Regions from separate parts of the Anaerotruncus sp. 80 genome, predicted to be linked through region 2. Evidence: riboswitches for the same ligand, from Rfam matches in the RefSeq annotation. Region 2 holds a riboswitch; the other holds the start of a gene.
The links. Region 2 has a riboswitch for glycine ahead of D1155_RS14175 (sodium:alanine symporter family protein). Riboswitches for the same ligand answer to the same signal wherever they lie in the genome.
Positions count from the first base shown of each region.

Region 1: linked by a shared signal. The riboswitch ahead of D1155_RS02670 (TRIC cation channel family protein) and the one ahead of D1155_RS14175 (sodium:alanine symporter family protein) in region 2 are both predicted to bind glycine.

Region 1 covers NZ_QWES01000003.1:73,446-81,553, forward strand. Annotated here, with positions in the region: gene D1155_RS02655 (dynamin family protein) at 264-1,496, shown strand; tRNA gene D1155_RS02660 (tRNA-Ala) at 1,524-1,599, shown strand; gene D1155_RS02665 (hypothetical protein) at 1,798-2,235, shown strand; glycine riboswitch at 2,349-2,438, shown strand; gene D1155_RS02670 (TRIC cation channel family protein) at 2,578-3,225, shown strand; gene D1155_RS02675 (PfkB family carbohydrate kinase) at 3,278-4,189, opposite strand; gene D1155_RS02680 (4Fe-4S binding protein) at 4,235-4,942, opposite strand; gene D1155_RS02685 (C-GCAxxG-C-C family protein) at 5,132-5,542, opposite strand; gene D1155_RS02690 (2-oxo acid dehydrogenase subunit E2) at 5,553-6,425, opposite strand; gene D1155_RS02695 (HutD family protein) at 6,545-7,657, shown strand; gene D1155_RS02700 (bifunctional UDP-sugar hydrolase/5'-nucleotidase) at 7,731-8,108, opposite strand, start outside.
Region 2 covers NZ_QWES01000037.1:8,468-16,575, reverse strand. Annotated here, with positions in the region: gene mfd (transcription-repair coupling factor) at 1-1,024, opposite strand, end outside; gene pth (aminoacyl-tRNA hydrolase) at 1,017-1,607, opposite strand; gene D1155_RS14190 (ribose-phosphate diphosphokinase) at 1,635-2,585, opposite strand; gene D1155_RS14185 (UDP-N-acetylglucosamine diphosphorylase) at 2,633-3,328, opposite strand; gene murC (UDP-N-acetylmuramate--L-alanine ligase) at 3,340-4,716, opposite strand; glycine riboswitch at 5,148-5,250, shown strand; gene D1155_RS14175 (sodium:alanine symporter family protein) at 5,345-6,757, shown strand; gene spoVG (septation regulator SpoVG) at 6,917-7,192, shown strand; gene D1155_RS14165 (CapA family protein) at 7,430-7,945, shown strand; gene pyk (pyruvate kinase) at 7,975-8,108, opposite strand, start outside.

The sequences.
Region 1 (8,108 bases), on a different contig from region 2:
CGAGAAACGTTTAGTGCTTTTCTGGAACAGACAAAACTGACAGCTTTTTAGATTTTTGTCAGTTCTGTCAGGATTTCAGCCTATTAGGATGGCTTTTTTCACGATTTGCTGACAAAATTCTGTATGCTGCTATCATTTGTCAGTATTGATGGTTCGTGATACTTTTCGCGCGTTTGCCGTGTCTATGCGCCGGTTTGTATTGCACTGCATAATTTCCTGTGATATACTGAAAAAGTCAGTAATTTATTAGGAGAAACATTTTAATGAGCGGAAAAGTTTTAGAGCAAAGTCAGAGCGTATATGAACTGCTTGCAGCGGATGGAGCCTGCAGCGGGCAGGCGAAAGAAGTGCGGACTTTAATTGATAAATTGCAAAAAAGAGATATGACGGTATCGATCATCGGTCAGTTTAAGAGAGGAAAGAGCAGCCTTTCCAATGCGATTTTGGGGGCTGAGATTTTGCCTGTCGGCATTGTACCTATTACATCGGCTGTTACTCGTGTTGTTTATGGAGATAAAGGGTGTGAGGTGCATTTTCAAAATGGCGTGGTGACACCGATTGAGTTTGAAGAGCTTTCAGCATTTATTAGCGAGCAGGAAAATGCGGATAACAGGTTAGGAGTGGATTCGGTGATTTTGCGTACGCCATCGGAGTTTCTCAAAGATGGTTTAACCTTTGTGGATACGCCTGGCGTTGGTTCTTTTCATAAAAATAACACGGAAACGGCATATCACTACATGAAGGAAAGTGATGCGGTGATTTTCCTGCTGTCAGTGGACAGTCCCATTAATCAGATTGAGATTGATTTTCTGCAGAGTACCAAAGAATTTGCAGGGAAATTTTATTTTGCTGTAAATAAGATTGATGTGGTTGGAGAAGCGGATTTACAGGCTTATGTGCAGTACTGCCAGAAACTTCTCTGTCAGCTGATGGGTGTTGACTCTGTAGCAATGTTTCCTGTCAGCGCTAAAACGGGTGCTGGCGTAGAGGAATTGAAAACCTCCATTGCTGAGGACTGCCTGAAAAATGTCGGAGAGATTCTGGAGGAGTCCGCAGCCAAGAAACTGAAAGATTTGATTTCCAGAACGTTGAATCAGCTGGATTTTTACTGGAAAGCTATGAACATGGAATACAAGGAGCTTGATGATTGTTTTGAGCAAATCCATGAGACCGTTCAGGCATGCAGAACAAAAGCTGCAGCAACGGAAGGCTTTTATGAACTGCATTTAAACGAAATCAAGATACAGCTGTCGGCGAAGGTATTGGAGCTGTTTGGCATGGAGTATCAATATGAGATTGAAGAATTGCCGGCAGGAATTGTGGTAATGAGTAAAGACGACTTCTTGCGTGAGGTCGATACGCTATGCAATGATTTGAATACAACTTTGAGTGACATTTTGCTTTATAGGGAAGAAAATGCTTATGCAGTTGTGCGCAGAATCAATGCGATTAACAGACTAGGTCGGAGTTTGCGCAGAATCAGAGAGGAATTATAAGAATTAAGGGAGATATCTCCCTTTTATGGGCCCGTAGCTCAGCTGGGAGAGCGCTGCGTTCGCAACGCAGAGGCCGTGGGTTCAATCCCCATCGGGTCCACCATAGAAGATTGAATTACGTCGGAGACAAGCGCTTCGGCGTTTTATATACATTGTGAGATGAATTGGGGGTCATAGAAATTCTGTAAAAGGGTGCAAACATTTTCAGAAAATCTTGGGAATTGTAGAGTAACCGTCTTTATGCTATAATAAAAATCCAACGTAAGACTTAGTTGCATGACAGGAGAAGGGAAGCATTATAATGACAGAAGAAACTAGGATGATTTTGGACAAATTAGAGAGGATGGAAGAGAAATTAAACAGTCTTGATAATAAAGTGACATATCTCGACGAGAAGGTATCGTGTCTTGACGAGAAGGTGACGTGCCTTGACGAGAAGGTGACGTGCCTTGACGAGAAGGTGACGTGCCTCGACGAGAAGGTATCGGACCTTGACGAAAAGGTGACGTGTCTCGACACAAGAGTTTCGGAGATGGACGAAAGATTTACTAAGGATATCCGAGAGATTAAAATCACATTGGAAAGAGAAGTAAACAGAAATATAGCAGTTATAGCAGAGGGGCATTTGAGCTTGGATAGAAAACTCGATGAAGCTTTGAAAGTAAACCAGGAAAGAGAAATGCTGCTTCTTCGTGTAAATCGTTTGGAAACAGAACTTTTAAAGAGAAGAGAACATTAAACCAGAGATTCTGAAGACAGTGCCCTCCTTTTTACAGGCATTCGCACATATTCTGGTGAGGAAAATCCCCGTTGACAAGCATTTTTTTTATATGGTATACTTTGTTTATCTGGATGATGGAATCGGGAGAGCGCATGGGCTTAAGGCTAGCGCCGTGCCGCCGAAGGGGCAAAACTCTCAGGCAACAGGACCGTTTCCGGACAGACCTCTGGAAAGTGTAAAAAGAAACCACCGATGAAGCAACTCTGCCCGTGAAGGGGCGGAAGAATCTTTCAGGTAAAAAGACAGAGTGTAATATTCTATCTCATTTACTCATGCAAGATACGCTTGGAGGTGGTTTTTGTGTCTGCATATATTTCTTTTATTCTCGAAATTATTGGAACTGTTGCTTTTTCTGTTTCTGGCGCCATGACCGGTATTCGCAAGGGCATGGACATTTTAGGCATTTCTATCTTAGGTCTTACTACAGCAGTGGGCGGTGGTGTGATTCGCGACTTAATCTTAGGGATTACACCGCCAAAGACATTTCAGAATCCAATTTATGCTATCGTAGCGATAGGAACGGCATTAATTGTCTGCACTCCTTGGATGCAAAGGCTCTTTTCTAAAAGGCAGAATTATTATGATTTGATAATGCTTTGGATGGATTCTGTGGGTCTGGGCATTTTTACTGTTGTAGGAATCGAAACAGCTTATAGTGTTTCTACAGATTTTAGTTTGTTTCTGATGATTTTTGTCGGAGCGGTGACAGGTGTTGGGGGAGGTGTGCTCCGCGATGTTATGGCACAGGATCCGCCTTATATCTTCGTAAAGCATTTTTATGCCAGCGCTTCTCTGATTGGTGCAGTGATTTGCTCTTTGATGTGGGAGCCCTTTGGGCAGGGCGTATCAATTATCGCAGGAGTTGTCATTGTTTTGGTGCTGCGGCTTCTGGCTGCAAAGTTCAGATGGAGTCTGCCGAAACCGGGTGTCGGTACAAGCGACAGGTAATGTGGAATATAAAGGAGCTGTCTAATTGTAATCAAGACAGCTTCGCTTTTTATTACAGGATTCCGCCTGCTTTGAACTCTTCATCGGATAGGACGCCGCCTTTGTTGGATACCACCAGAGAGGAGGCAGCGTTAGCCTTTGCGATAGCATCGTACATGGAAAGTCCCATGGAAAGCCCTGCCATCACTGCGCCGCAGTGACCGTCGCCAGCACCGATGGTGTCAACGATTTTTTCGGCAGGCACCGGTGCTACGTGTACAAGACCCTCGCCGCCTGCAGTTCCATCGAAATAGTAAGCGCCGTTGGCACCGTTGGTAATGATGATGGTATTTTGCGTTTTTTTATGTAATACCGCGGCAGCATCGGAAATAGCAACACAGCCAGTATAACGACAAATTTCGTCCTCGTTTAAGTGGAGTATTGGGCGTAGTGCAAAAATTCGTTCCATTAATGCATCGTCAATGAGACAGATTCGAGGACCGGGTGCGTAGAACACCGGCAGCCCGCTGGTTTCTAGAAAATCTACGATAGTGCTGCCTGTCTTATCTTCTATTTCTAGACCGCAGATGTAGGCACACTGTAGCTTTGACAGATTCAGCATGTCAAACCACTCTTTGTAAAAGAGATACTCTGCGCCATGGTCTACAATAAAGGTTCGCTCGCCGCTTTCTTCCACAAAGCAGTAGCAGCATCCATTTGCCATATCCGGCGTTGGCATAGGTGAAGCCAGTCCTTTTGAGGCCAGCTGATTGCGGACGAAATCTCCGTAAAGTCCTGTACCCACTGGAGAAAACAGTGTGTAAGGCACGCCGAAATGACGAATCATGTCCGCTACGTTGTGTGCGCAGCCGCCCAGAGACATGGATTGCGATTTAACGTGGACATCCTGTGCCGTAGTGGGCAGAAAGTCCAGATTGATGATGATATCGGCAACTGTAGAGCCGATGACTAAAATCTTTTTCACTTGCGGATAACTCCATATTAACTAAAACTTCGCTGTAACTTCGTTTTATAGTATATCACCTTCTGCAGAAATCGTCACTACCTGATATGGAAGAAATTTTCCGCTGGCAGAAATCGCACGGGAAACCGCAGTCTCAAGTCCGCCGCAGCAAGGGACCTCCATACGGAGCACTGAGACCGAGGAGATGTTGTTGCGCCGCAGGACTTCACTGAGCTTCTCGCTGTAATCTACACCATCCAGCTTTGGACAGCCAATCAGCGTTACGCGACCTGTCATAAACTGCTCGTGGAATTTTGCGTAAGCATAGGCGGTGCAGTCTGCCGCAATCAGAAGATTTGCTTTGTCAAAATATGGTGCGGAAAGAGGTGCCAACTTTATCTGTACTGGCCAGTTTGTCAGTTTTGAAGCAGCGGATTTGCTGTTGCCCGCAGAAGCACTGTCTGTATCAGTGCCGCCGCCTGCGCAATCTCCCTGACAGCTTGCCTGCAGGTTTTGCAGTTCGATTGCCAGTTTTTTTGTCATCATGTTTGCTTTCACTGCTTCCTCATCATAGGCAGCGGCTTCGCGCTCCACAAAGGTGATTGCGTTCGTTGGACATGTGGGAAGACAGTCGCCAAGACCGTCACAGTAGTCGTCGCGCAGCAGTTTGGCTTTTCCGCCAACCATGCCGATTGCGCCTTCGTGACAAGCAGCGGCACAAGCCCCGCAGCCGTTGCACTTCTCACTGTCTATTTGAATAATTTTACGAATCATATTTGTTTCCTCCTTAATGATGGAATTTGGATTATACGTGCCTAATGACATGAATTTAATGTTGTGTTCATACCACGTGAGTCGAATCTTAAAACCTGCGTAATTTTGGGAATTATCGTGAGATATTCCTCAAAAAAAGAACAGGCAGCAAAAGAGAATTGCATTGCCTGTAAAATTCGTGAAAAAAGTTTATTCCATGTTGTCAAAAAGCAGCTCATCCAAAATTGCAGCAGCATCTTCGATGCAGCCATCGCAGCTTCTAAGAGGGATGCCGCCGTCAAGTCCTTTGAGTTCACGGCAGATGACAGACTGGTTTTTGGCAGTAAACATTTCGGTCGCTTTTTTCATCAGCTTATAACAGTTTACTTTTGTCTTGGGATTATCCAATTCGCCGTCGGATTCTTTCATGCCGATGACCATCGCCATGGCGGAAACTGCGCCGCACGTACCGCGGGTGCTCATTCCGTTTCCAAAGGCTTCTGCCAGCTTAAAGATTGTCTTTGTGTCACAGTCCAAGGTATCCGCAAAGGCACAGACTACAGCTTGGGCACAGTTGAATTTTTTGTGGTGCAGATTTACTGCGAGTTCTTTTCTGTTCATGTCGCTCTCTCTATTTTACAATGAATTTTGTGTATTTTTCCTTTAAATTCGGGTCGGGAGTGATGGACTGAGGTTTTTCTTCTAAAAGCTCAGGGTGACCTGCATAGCGTTTGAATTCGCGGAAACACCTCGCGTAGTAATAGCCGGATTCTACTCTATCATCAGCAGAAACCTTGATTGGAAGCACTTTGCGCTCTTCGATGACCTCGCCGACCTTAAAAAGTCTTTTTTCAGGCTGACCCATGGCGATAAAGATACCTGTTGTGCCGAAATCGTAAATATGATGGTAGACGGCTTTCAGGCGAATAGACGCCAGATTGGTAATGAAGAGGGATGTATGGAACGGACTGGCATCTACAATGCTGAAAGGCAGAGAAAAATGCTTGTCCCACCATTTTAGAACGCCGACAACGCCGCCGACCAAAAAGGGAATTCGCATGACACCGCGAAGTAGCATATCGGTAGCATTATTGATACCGGCGCTTTTATTCAACTCGATAGCTTCTGCCAGTTTTCTGTTTACTTCGAAGATATCATCGTCTAAATTAAAATAAATTTTCGTCACAGTTTCTTCGGTATTATTATTCTTCAGTGTGGTGAAGGATACGCAGAAGTGGTTTCTGGCATAAATTCGCTTGTTGCAGACGAAACGGTTTAAATTGGGGTACTGAGACACCAATCTGAGATAAGCGGCAAGGATGACGCTCATATGGTCCATCTTAACTCCACTTGCGCGGCATTTGTTTATATAGCTGTGAATAGGCTCGAGATCCAGCTCCAGGTCGATGTAGTTGACTGCGTCATATCGCTTGGGCATAATGTAAGGCGTAATCTCATAAAACGGGTCGCAGCCCGAAAGTCTGTATCCGTCAGATCGTTTCATTTCTAAATCTCCAATCGAAAAAAATACTCAATCACTGTAGCATTATACTATAAAAAGGTTGTGAAATCAAGAAAGGAGCGGTATAATTAAGAATATCTTAATGAACCGGGAAGAAAAATATGGAATACAAGATTTATAAAGAAACGGATTTTAACAAATCGAACTGGACCGGTGGAACGACTACACAGCTGGCGATTTTCCCACAGGAATCCAGATACCTGGAAAGGAACTTTATTTGGCGTTTGTCCAGTGCGACGTGTGACTTAGAAGAAACGACCTTTTCTAAGCTTGCGGACTATGACCGGGTGTTGATGGTTCTTTCGGGAAACGCAGTGCTTGCCCATCAGGATGTGCGGGTGGCAAGGCTGCAGCCCTTTGAACAGGATCGCTTTGACGGTGCATATACGACTAAGAGCTTTGGCAAAATCACAGACTACAATCTGATGGTTAAAAAAGGAAATGAAGGCTTCTTAGATGTTATTATGGCGGAAGAGCAAAGTAAACCGCTGGATCGGGACTCCTATCCATCTTTCGAGCGCTATACGACAGCGCTATATTGCACTGAGGGTTTTGCAGCAGTGACTGTCTGCGGAGAAACCCTAATGCTTACTGCGGGGCAGCAGCTTGTGATCAACGACGAGAATCGGAATCCGGCGGAAGTTTCAGTGATGGGAGACGGCACTCTGATTCGGGCGCAGATATTCTACGACTATCATCTGGAGGAGATGGCGGCTACGGTGATTCCGAGGGAAAGAGTTTCCTTTGACGATTTTAAGACCTGCATTTATTTGTCCAACGTGCAGTTCCGCGGTGCCAAATATATTATAAAGAGTTTAAAAAATCAATGGTTTGATGAAGAACTTTCCAAGGCAATTCGGAAGCTGGAACAGTTTTATATTCCTTTCATTATTACGACTTTAGGGTTTTGCGCGATTCTGGGCATAGGATACAACAGATTTGATACGGTACTGCAATGGGTACTGGCACTGGTTGGCTGGTTTTTGGCAGATATTTTACTCGTATCACCGCTGCTTTATCTTATGGTTGTTCCAAAGCCTGCAAGAAAGCACATTAAGGATGTAGCAAATCTGACACCGTATGAGAAAAGGGTGCGGGAGAGGGAACTTTCTACCAATGAAAGAATGGATAAGCTCATGAAAAGGTATAAGACAGCAGGAATGCAGCGTTACGATAAAAATGGAAACGCATATATGATAGAGAAGGACGACTAGTGATGAGAAAAACGGCATGCCGCAGGAGGGTTCCTGTCTGGCATGCCGTTTTGAATTGCAGTTCGATTTTTATTTACTTTACAGTTACTTTCTTTGTTGTGATTTTACCGTAAATCTTTTCGCCCATTACATAAGTATACGGCGTAACTTTTACAGTGTATTTGCCTTTTGCCAGTTTCTTTGTGGTAAAGGATTTTGAGGTCTTGCTTAAGGAAGAAACTTTCTTGCCTTTTGCATTGTAAACGTGATAATAAAAGCCGCTTGCGTTGCTGTTTCCGCTGATTTTTACCGTGATTTTGGAAGTCTTCTTGGAAGCGGTCGCTGATTTAATCTTTGTGGTGCGGGCAAGAGCTGCCTTGTATGCCTTGATTGCATCCTTGCCGGCTTTTTCGATGGAAGCGGCAATATCTTTGGAGTTGTAAGCCTTGATTATACCGATTCTGCCTTCTGG
Region 2 (8,108 bases):
TTTCTTTTTGGTAAATTTTATAAAAGTCTTCCCTGCCGGAAAGCAGTTCCATGTCCTTTGGAATCACCTGCCCCCGCTCGAGGAAAATTTTAAAATCATCTTTCGTTTCCGTGCTTCTGGCATCCAAATATTCACAAATTCTGTCGGGATCATCTATGATAATCGTGCCGCCTTCCATATAGTCCCAAAGGTATTCCGTTTCTTCGTAGAAATAGTGAAGATAGTTTTCCAGAAGCTGCAGATTAGACACATTGGTAATATATTCACAAAGCTCATCTCTGCGCTTTTCCAGGTGGGTCGCCGCCTCTTCAAAGTCATCTCCCTTTTTCAAAAGCCGCTTTGCCTGCGCCGTATATTCCCTATGCAAAAGCTTTGCTGCCTCTTCAAAAATCCCTTTATCCGCCAGCATATGCTCAGCCGGATAGATTTCCACAAACTGGAGATTTTCTACAGAGCGCTGAGTCTCAATATCAAAATTACGAATGGAGTCCACTTCCGTATCAAATAGCTCAATTCTGTACGGCAGTTCGCTGTCCGGCGTAAAGATATCTAAAATACCGCCTCTTAAGGAAAACTGCCCTTTTGTATCCACCAGTTCCATACGTTCATAGCCCAGCTTCACCAGAGATTCTTTTACCTTGCCCAAATCAAGATCGTCACCCAAAGAAATCTTCATGGAAGAAGATTCAAAATTTTTGTGAGGTGTGATCTTTTTTACGGCAGCAGAAACAGGCGCTATGACAATGCAATCTTCCTTTGTCCTAAGCGCCTTTAAAATCTTGAGTCGTTCTATCAGTTGGTCGTGATTCTTGGCCTCGTAGCGCAAGAATACCTGATCTTCCGCAGGCAGCACCAAAATTTCCCTTTCCGAAAAAAAAGAAAGGTCTGATGCCAGCCTCCCTGCACGGGCGCTGCTGGCTGTGACAATCAGACTCTGTCCTTCTTCTTTCAGTATATGGGAAATAACAGGTGCACATCTGCTTTCAGAGATTCCTGAAATATTAATGATTCCCTTATTATTCATGTTCTTCCTTCTTCGGTCTTGCCTTTTTTGTGTTATATCGGTTCATAGCAATATCTACATCCTCCTCTAAGATGCATTCAATTGCACTGACCGCCTTGGTTACCGTCTCTTCCAGCACTGGCACTTCTTCCTTTGAAAATCCTCCAATTACAAAATCCACAAGGTCTCCCTTTTTCTGGCTTCCGATTCCGATTCTGATTCTCGGAAAGCGGTCAGACTGCAGCTGATAGACGACTGATTTCATTCCATTGTGAGTACCCGCACTTCCGAATTTTCGAATGCGCAGGGCTCCCAATTCGATATCAATATCATCGTAAATCACAATGAGTTTCTCGGGATCCAACTTATAAAAGTGCATGACCTGGCGAATGGACTCCCCACTTAGATTCATATAGGTCTGTGGCTTTACCAGAAGGACCTTCTGGCCGGCGATTCTTCCTTCGCCGACCAGCGCCTTAAATTTCAGTTTATCTACTTTTATGTCATGTTTTATTGCCAGCTGGTCTACGGTAATAAACCCCATATTATGTCTGGTGTTTTCGTATTTTTTTCCGGGATTTCCCAGTCCTGCTATCACATACATAACAAATTATATTCCTTTACATGAAAATTAGTCGAATAATTTACTTACAGAACCATTGGTGAAAATTCTCGTCATGGCTTCTGCAAAAAGAGGTGCAACGGACAAGAAAGTCATCTTGTCCAGTTTCTTTTCTTCCGGCATTGGAATGGTATTTAAGAGAACCAGCTCTTCAATGACGGACTGTTCCAGTCTCTCAACAGCAGGTCCTGATAATACCGGGTGCGTTGCACAAGCATAAACTGCCTTTGCTCCCAGTTCCTTGATTGCATTTGCTGCATTGGAGATGGTACCTGCAGTGTCAATCATGTCATCAAGAATAATGCAGTTCTTGCCGTCAATATTACCGATAATGTTCATAATCTCACTCTTGTTCGGCTCCGGTCTTCTCTTATCTACAATAGCAATCGGGCAATTTAAGTACTGCGCCATGTTTCTTGCGCGAGTTACGCTGCCGTGATCTGGCGATACAACACAGACATCTTCCAGTGCTTTATCTTTAAAATATCTTGCCAGAATCGGCATTCCAACCAGATGATCAACTGGGATGTCGAAATATCCCTGAATCTGATTTGCATGTAAGTCCATAGAAACCACTCTGTCAGCACCTGCTGCAACCAGAAGATTTGCCACAAGCTTTGCTGTAATTGGATCTCTTGCCTTAGCTTTTCTGTCCTGTCTTGCGTATCCATAATACGGAATTACCGCATTAATTCTTCCGGCAGAAGCTCTCTTCATGGCATCAATCATGATGAGCAGCTCCATCAGATTATCGTTTACCGGGTCACAAGTTGACTGCACGATGTAAACATCGATTCCTCTGACTGATTCCCAAAGATTGACAGAAATCTCGCCATCACTGAATTTTGTTACTGTAGCTTTACCCAGCGGCTTACCCATAATAGATGCGATTTCTTCTGCCAGCTTCGTGTGTGAATTTCCGGAAAACACTTTAAAATCCGAAAAAACGCCGTTTTTCATGTTTTGTACCTCTTTCTTTCTTCGATTGTTGCCAATCATGTTACTTATTATTTCTTTTTGTATAATCCCTTTTCCCGTGCCCAGCCTTCGATGTTCCGCTGTCTTTGCCTTGCAATTGCAAGAGAATCTTTCGGAACATCTTCTGTAATAGTGCTTCCGGCAGCAATGTATGCGCCGTCTTCCACAGAAACCGGCGATACCAGATTGGTATTGCAGCCAATAAATGCTCCGTCCCCAATGTTTGAGCGATGCTTGTTTGTTCCGTCATAGTTGACAAATACCACACCGCAACCTATATTCACATCTCTTCCGACGTCTGAATCCCCTATGTAAGTCAGATGAGATGCTTTTGAACCGTCTCCAAGAGACGAATTCTTGACCTCCACAAAATCTCCGACCTTGCAGTTTTCACCAATGGTGCAGCCCGGTCTGAGATAGGCAAAAGGTCCCACTTTGGTACCTTTTCCCACTTTACTCTCCATAATCACTGAACTCTGCACGGACGCACCGTCAGAGATGACAGAATCCTTAATTCTCGTATTCTGATAAATGGTGCAGCCCTCTCCGATAAAAGTCTGCCCTTCCAAAGTCACGCAAGGACCAATCAAGGTGCCGGCACCGATGGTAACCGTTTCGTCGATATACGCAGTGTTGATATCGACGAACTCCACCCCATTTTCCAGATGGCGAATAGCAACCTGCTTGCGCAGGGCTTCCTTTTCTTTATAATCTAAATATGTCATCTTACTCCTCTTTACCTCTCCATAATTAAATCGCCAACCTTGTAAATATCTCCTGCTCCCATGGTGATAACTAAATCTCCAGCTTCTGCATTCTTCTTTACATAGTTTGCAATTTCTTCAAAGCTGCTCATATAATAAACCTTTTTGTCAGGATGTTCTTTCTTAATTTCTCCAGCAAGTTCCTCAGATGAAATCTTATAGATATCCTTTTCTCTCGCCGCATAAATATCTGCAAGCAGCAAAACATCCGCCTCTTCGAAGGAGGCAGCAAAATCATTGAACAAAGCTAATGTTCTCGTATATGTGTGAGGCTGAAATAAGCACCACAGCTTATTGTGCGGGATATTATGAGCCGCAGCCAAAGTTGCCTTAATTTCCGTCGGATGGTGCGCATAATCGTCTACCAGTTTAACACCATTTTCTGTGGTGCCAACAATATCAAAGCGCCTTTGAGTTCCCTTAAATGCGCCCAAAGTTTCTATAATGATTTTTGAATCCACCCCCAACTGATGGCAGCAGGCAAAAGCCCCCACCGCATTGAGAATATTGTGTTCACCCGGTACTCTCAGCTTCACTGTACCTAAATTTTCGCCCTGATAATTTACATTAAAAACAGGCATGCCTTCACTGTCAAAAGACACGTCTGCAATATGATAGGTGCAGCTTTCGTTATAACCATAGGTGATGGCACCAGGGATGTCCTTGATAATTTTGCTGACAAAAGGATTTGCATCATATGCAATTATTTTTCCATCTTCCGGCACTGCCTTAGCAAATCGGTCAAAGGAGCTTACGATATGGTCGATATCCTTAAAGTAATCCAAATGATCCGAGTCGATATTCAAAATGACTTCGATTTTAGGACGAAGTTCCAAAAAACTATCTCTATATTCACACGCCTCTGTTACAAAGTACTGACTCGCTCCAACCTTTACATTTCCGCCAATCTCAGCCAGATTGCCGCCGACTAAGATGGTCGGATCCAGCTTGGCACTGTTTAAAATTAAAGAAACCATAGAAGTGGTTGTAGTCTTGCCGTGGGTCCCGCTAATCGCGATACTGTTTGCAAAATCATCCATTAAAGTCCCCAAAACCTCTGCTCTGCCTGCCAGCGGAATATTCTTTTCTCTAGCTCTGACAATCTCCGGATTCTCTTCCGCTATGGCTGCAGAATACACAATCAGGTCTGCATTTTCTACATTCGATTCTCTATGGCCTATATAAATTTCTGCACCTTTTCTTTTTAAATTCTCGGTTAGATCTGACGCCTTCATATCTGAGCCAGAAACATGATAGCCTCTCGCCAGTAAAATCTCTGCAATGGCAGAAAGTCCTACACCTCCAATTCCAATACAGTGTATATTTTTATAATCACTCAGCTGAATCATTGCCTATTCCTCCAAATTTAATCTATATTTACTCTATTCTCATAGTTTGACTCTTGTTTCCAAAATTATGTGAATGACCTTACGAAGCGCCGTAAAAATTATTCTGGAATCATTATATCGCGACTATTCCGCTTTCCCTCTTGAATCGAAAGGAGCGATTCAATGATTCCTACCTTGTGAAACGCCGTAAAAATTATTCTGGAATCATTATAACATATTCCGCTCAAAAATGTTTACCATTTGACAAAAAAGTTGAAGAATATAGCTGTAAACTTTTTCGAGATTATTTCTTTCTAAAACTTATTACTACAATAAAGGCGCGAAAGTATCCTTGTACAAAAAATTCCTTGCCAAACTTAAATTTGTATGATAGACTCTAGTACGTTAGTTTACATGTCGACTGGCAAAGATATTCTGCCGGTCTGAAAGAAAACTATCTCTCTGGAGAGAACCGAAAGGTCGCCGAAGGTTTAAGCGGGCAGGTCTAAGCAGCCTATCCGTGATATCTCAGGCAAAGAGGACAGAGCCAATAGTTCAATCTAAATAGCTTATGTCATCCCTCCAGAGCCGAATTTACTAAATTCGGCTTTTGTTTTGCTTTAAATTATCAAAAAGAGGAGATGAAACAATGAATTTCACAGAATTAATCAAGAGCATAGACGATTTCGTCTGGGGCATTCCCCTCATCGTGCTCATCATGGGTACTGGTATCCTTTTGACTTGCCGTGTTAAGCTTTTGCAAGTCAGAAAACTGGGAAAGGCCTTAAAGTTTATGGTCAGCAATAAAGAAGGTGGTGAAGGTGAAGTTACCAGCTTCGGCGCATTTTGCACCGCTATGGCAGCCACCATCGGTACAGGAAACATCGTAGGTGTTGCCACTGCCGTTGTTGCAGGCGGTCCCGGCGCTCTGTTCTGGATGATTGTTGCAGCTTTCTTCGGTATGGCAACTAAGTATTCCGAAGGTGTGCTCGCTATCAAGTACAGAACCATCGACGCAGAGGGACATGCCCTGGGTGGTCCTTTCTACTACATCGAAAAAGGTATGGGCACAAGCTGGAAGTGGCTTGCAAAGCTGTTTGCGATTTTCGGAATCGGCGCAGGACTTCTCGGAATCGGTACGATTACACAAGTAAACGGGATTGCCTCCGCTGTAAAGAACTTTGCGGATCCTAACAGTCAGCATACCATGACGCTTTTTGGAGCGGAATACTCTATTGCAGTAGTTGCAACAGCTATCATCGTTGCAGTTGCAACAGCATTAGTTGTAATTGGGGGTATCCAGCGTATTTCCAGCGTTACCACCATTATCGTCCCATTTATGGCAATCACTTACGTTGTCGTATGTGTTGCCATTATCCTTTACAATATTAAAGCGTTCCCTGCCGCCATCGTCACTATCGTGCAGTCCGCATTCGGCTTAAAAGCTGTCGCAGGCGGCGCTCTTGGTGCTATGATGGTAGCCGTTCAAAATGGTGTTGCAAGAGGAATTTTTTCCAACGAGGCAGGTCTTGGCAGCGCACCAATTGCTGCTGCTGCAGCACAGACAAAGACCAGCGTAAGACAGGGATTGATTTCTATGACAGGTACTTTCATTGATACTATCATCATCTGTACCATGACAGGAACTACCCTGATTATTACAGGAGCAACTGAGCTGGGTCTTGAAGGCGCAGAATGTACTGCGTATGCTTTCGGCAAAGGGCTCCCTTGGAGTCAGAGCACAGGTGCGTTCATCCTGATGATGTGTCTCGCATTCTTTGCATTCACAACAATTCTTGGCTGGGACTATTATTCAGAAAGATGTCTGGAATACCTGGCAGGCAAGAAAAAAGGCATTCTTATGACTTACAAATGGCTGTACATCTTTGCAGTGCTGATTGGACCATTCCTGACCGTTGAAGCAGTATGGACCATCGCTGATATTTTTAACGGACTAATGGCAATTCCGAACCTGATTGCACTGGTTGCCCTCAGCGGCGTTGTTGCCAGAGAAACCAAAGACTTCTTTGAAAAAGAGGCACACCTTAAGCTAGGAGCCTAAGACCTCTACGCAAAATTGAATATCGACTTTTAATCAAATCATCCTAAAACAACCTGAAAGAATCAGATATTTTAGTTATTAAATATTGCCACACACTGGAAAATGTTATATAATAATAGTGCCTTTATGGGCACCATACGGCAAGAAAGGTGGTCAATTATGAACATAACTGATGTAAGAATCCGTAAGATTAACGACGAAGGAAAAATGAAAGCCGTGGTCTCTATCACATTTGATGACGAATTCGTAGTACATGACATCAAGATTATTGAAGGACAGAACGGACTATTCATTGCCATGCCTAGCAGAAAGATGGGAGAAGGTGACTTCAGAGACATCGCGCATCCGCTACTTTCCGAGACTAGATCCAAAATTAAAGACGCGATTTTTACTGAGTACGAAAAACTTTTAACGGAAAAAGAATCCGAAGAATGACCGACAAGAACTAACTAGTTATATTATTAGCTGCTTCAAAAGAAGCAGCTTTTTCCTTGTGTTTTTCATATTTTTAGTTTCCTATCTTTTTATAATTTACATAAATTAACATCAATATAGTCCTCAATTTATGTTATAATGAATCATATTGAACTAAACATTGAAAGGAACTATCATGCGAACTCTACTTGAACACTGGAAAATCATCCTACTTATTTTTACAGCAGTCGTCCTTCTATGCCTTTTTGTGTATCACTTCAGAAGAAAGAAGGCGCTGAGTATATACTGATTTATTTCCACAGCGGTATTGAATTCACAAATTCCTCTTCACCTAAGCAGCAGAGAATTGCAAAAGAAATTGCAAACGCCGGCGCCGATTATATTCTGTGCTCCCATTCTCACACTGTACAGGAATACGATATCATAACCGGTTCCAAAGGTAAACAAGTACCTGTTATCTATGGCATGGGCAACTTTATTTCCCATATGACCAAACGAATTGAAGTATCCTACGGTATCATGATGTCCCTGACACTTACCAAAGAAAACGGTCAGGTTCGCCTTTCCAACGAAGGGTATTATCCACTGCGGGTTTTTACAAACAACGACGATACTGGCAGAAAATATCAACTGATACCATGTACTGATTCAGGTATAGCGGCAATTTCCGATGAAGCTATGGTTCGCAGACTAAAAAGTGGACGAAAAAGAATAAAAAAATACGTCGGAAGCAACATAAAAATGCTAAGGTGACCTTTCACAAGGTCACCTTTTTCAACTATTTAAGCCTCTACAACTCGAATAATATTAGTATTTCCTGGCACATCCACAGGTAAACCTGCGGTAATTACAATCTTATCTCCCTGTTTCAAAAGTTCGGCACTGACAGCCTTACGCACACAATGCGAAAAAAGCT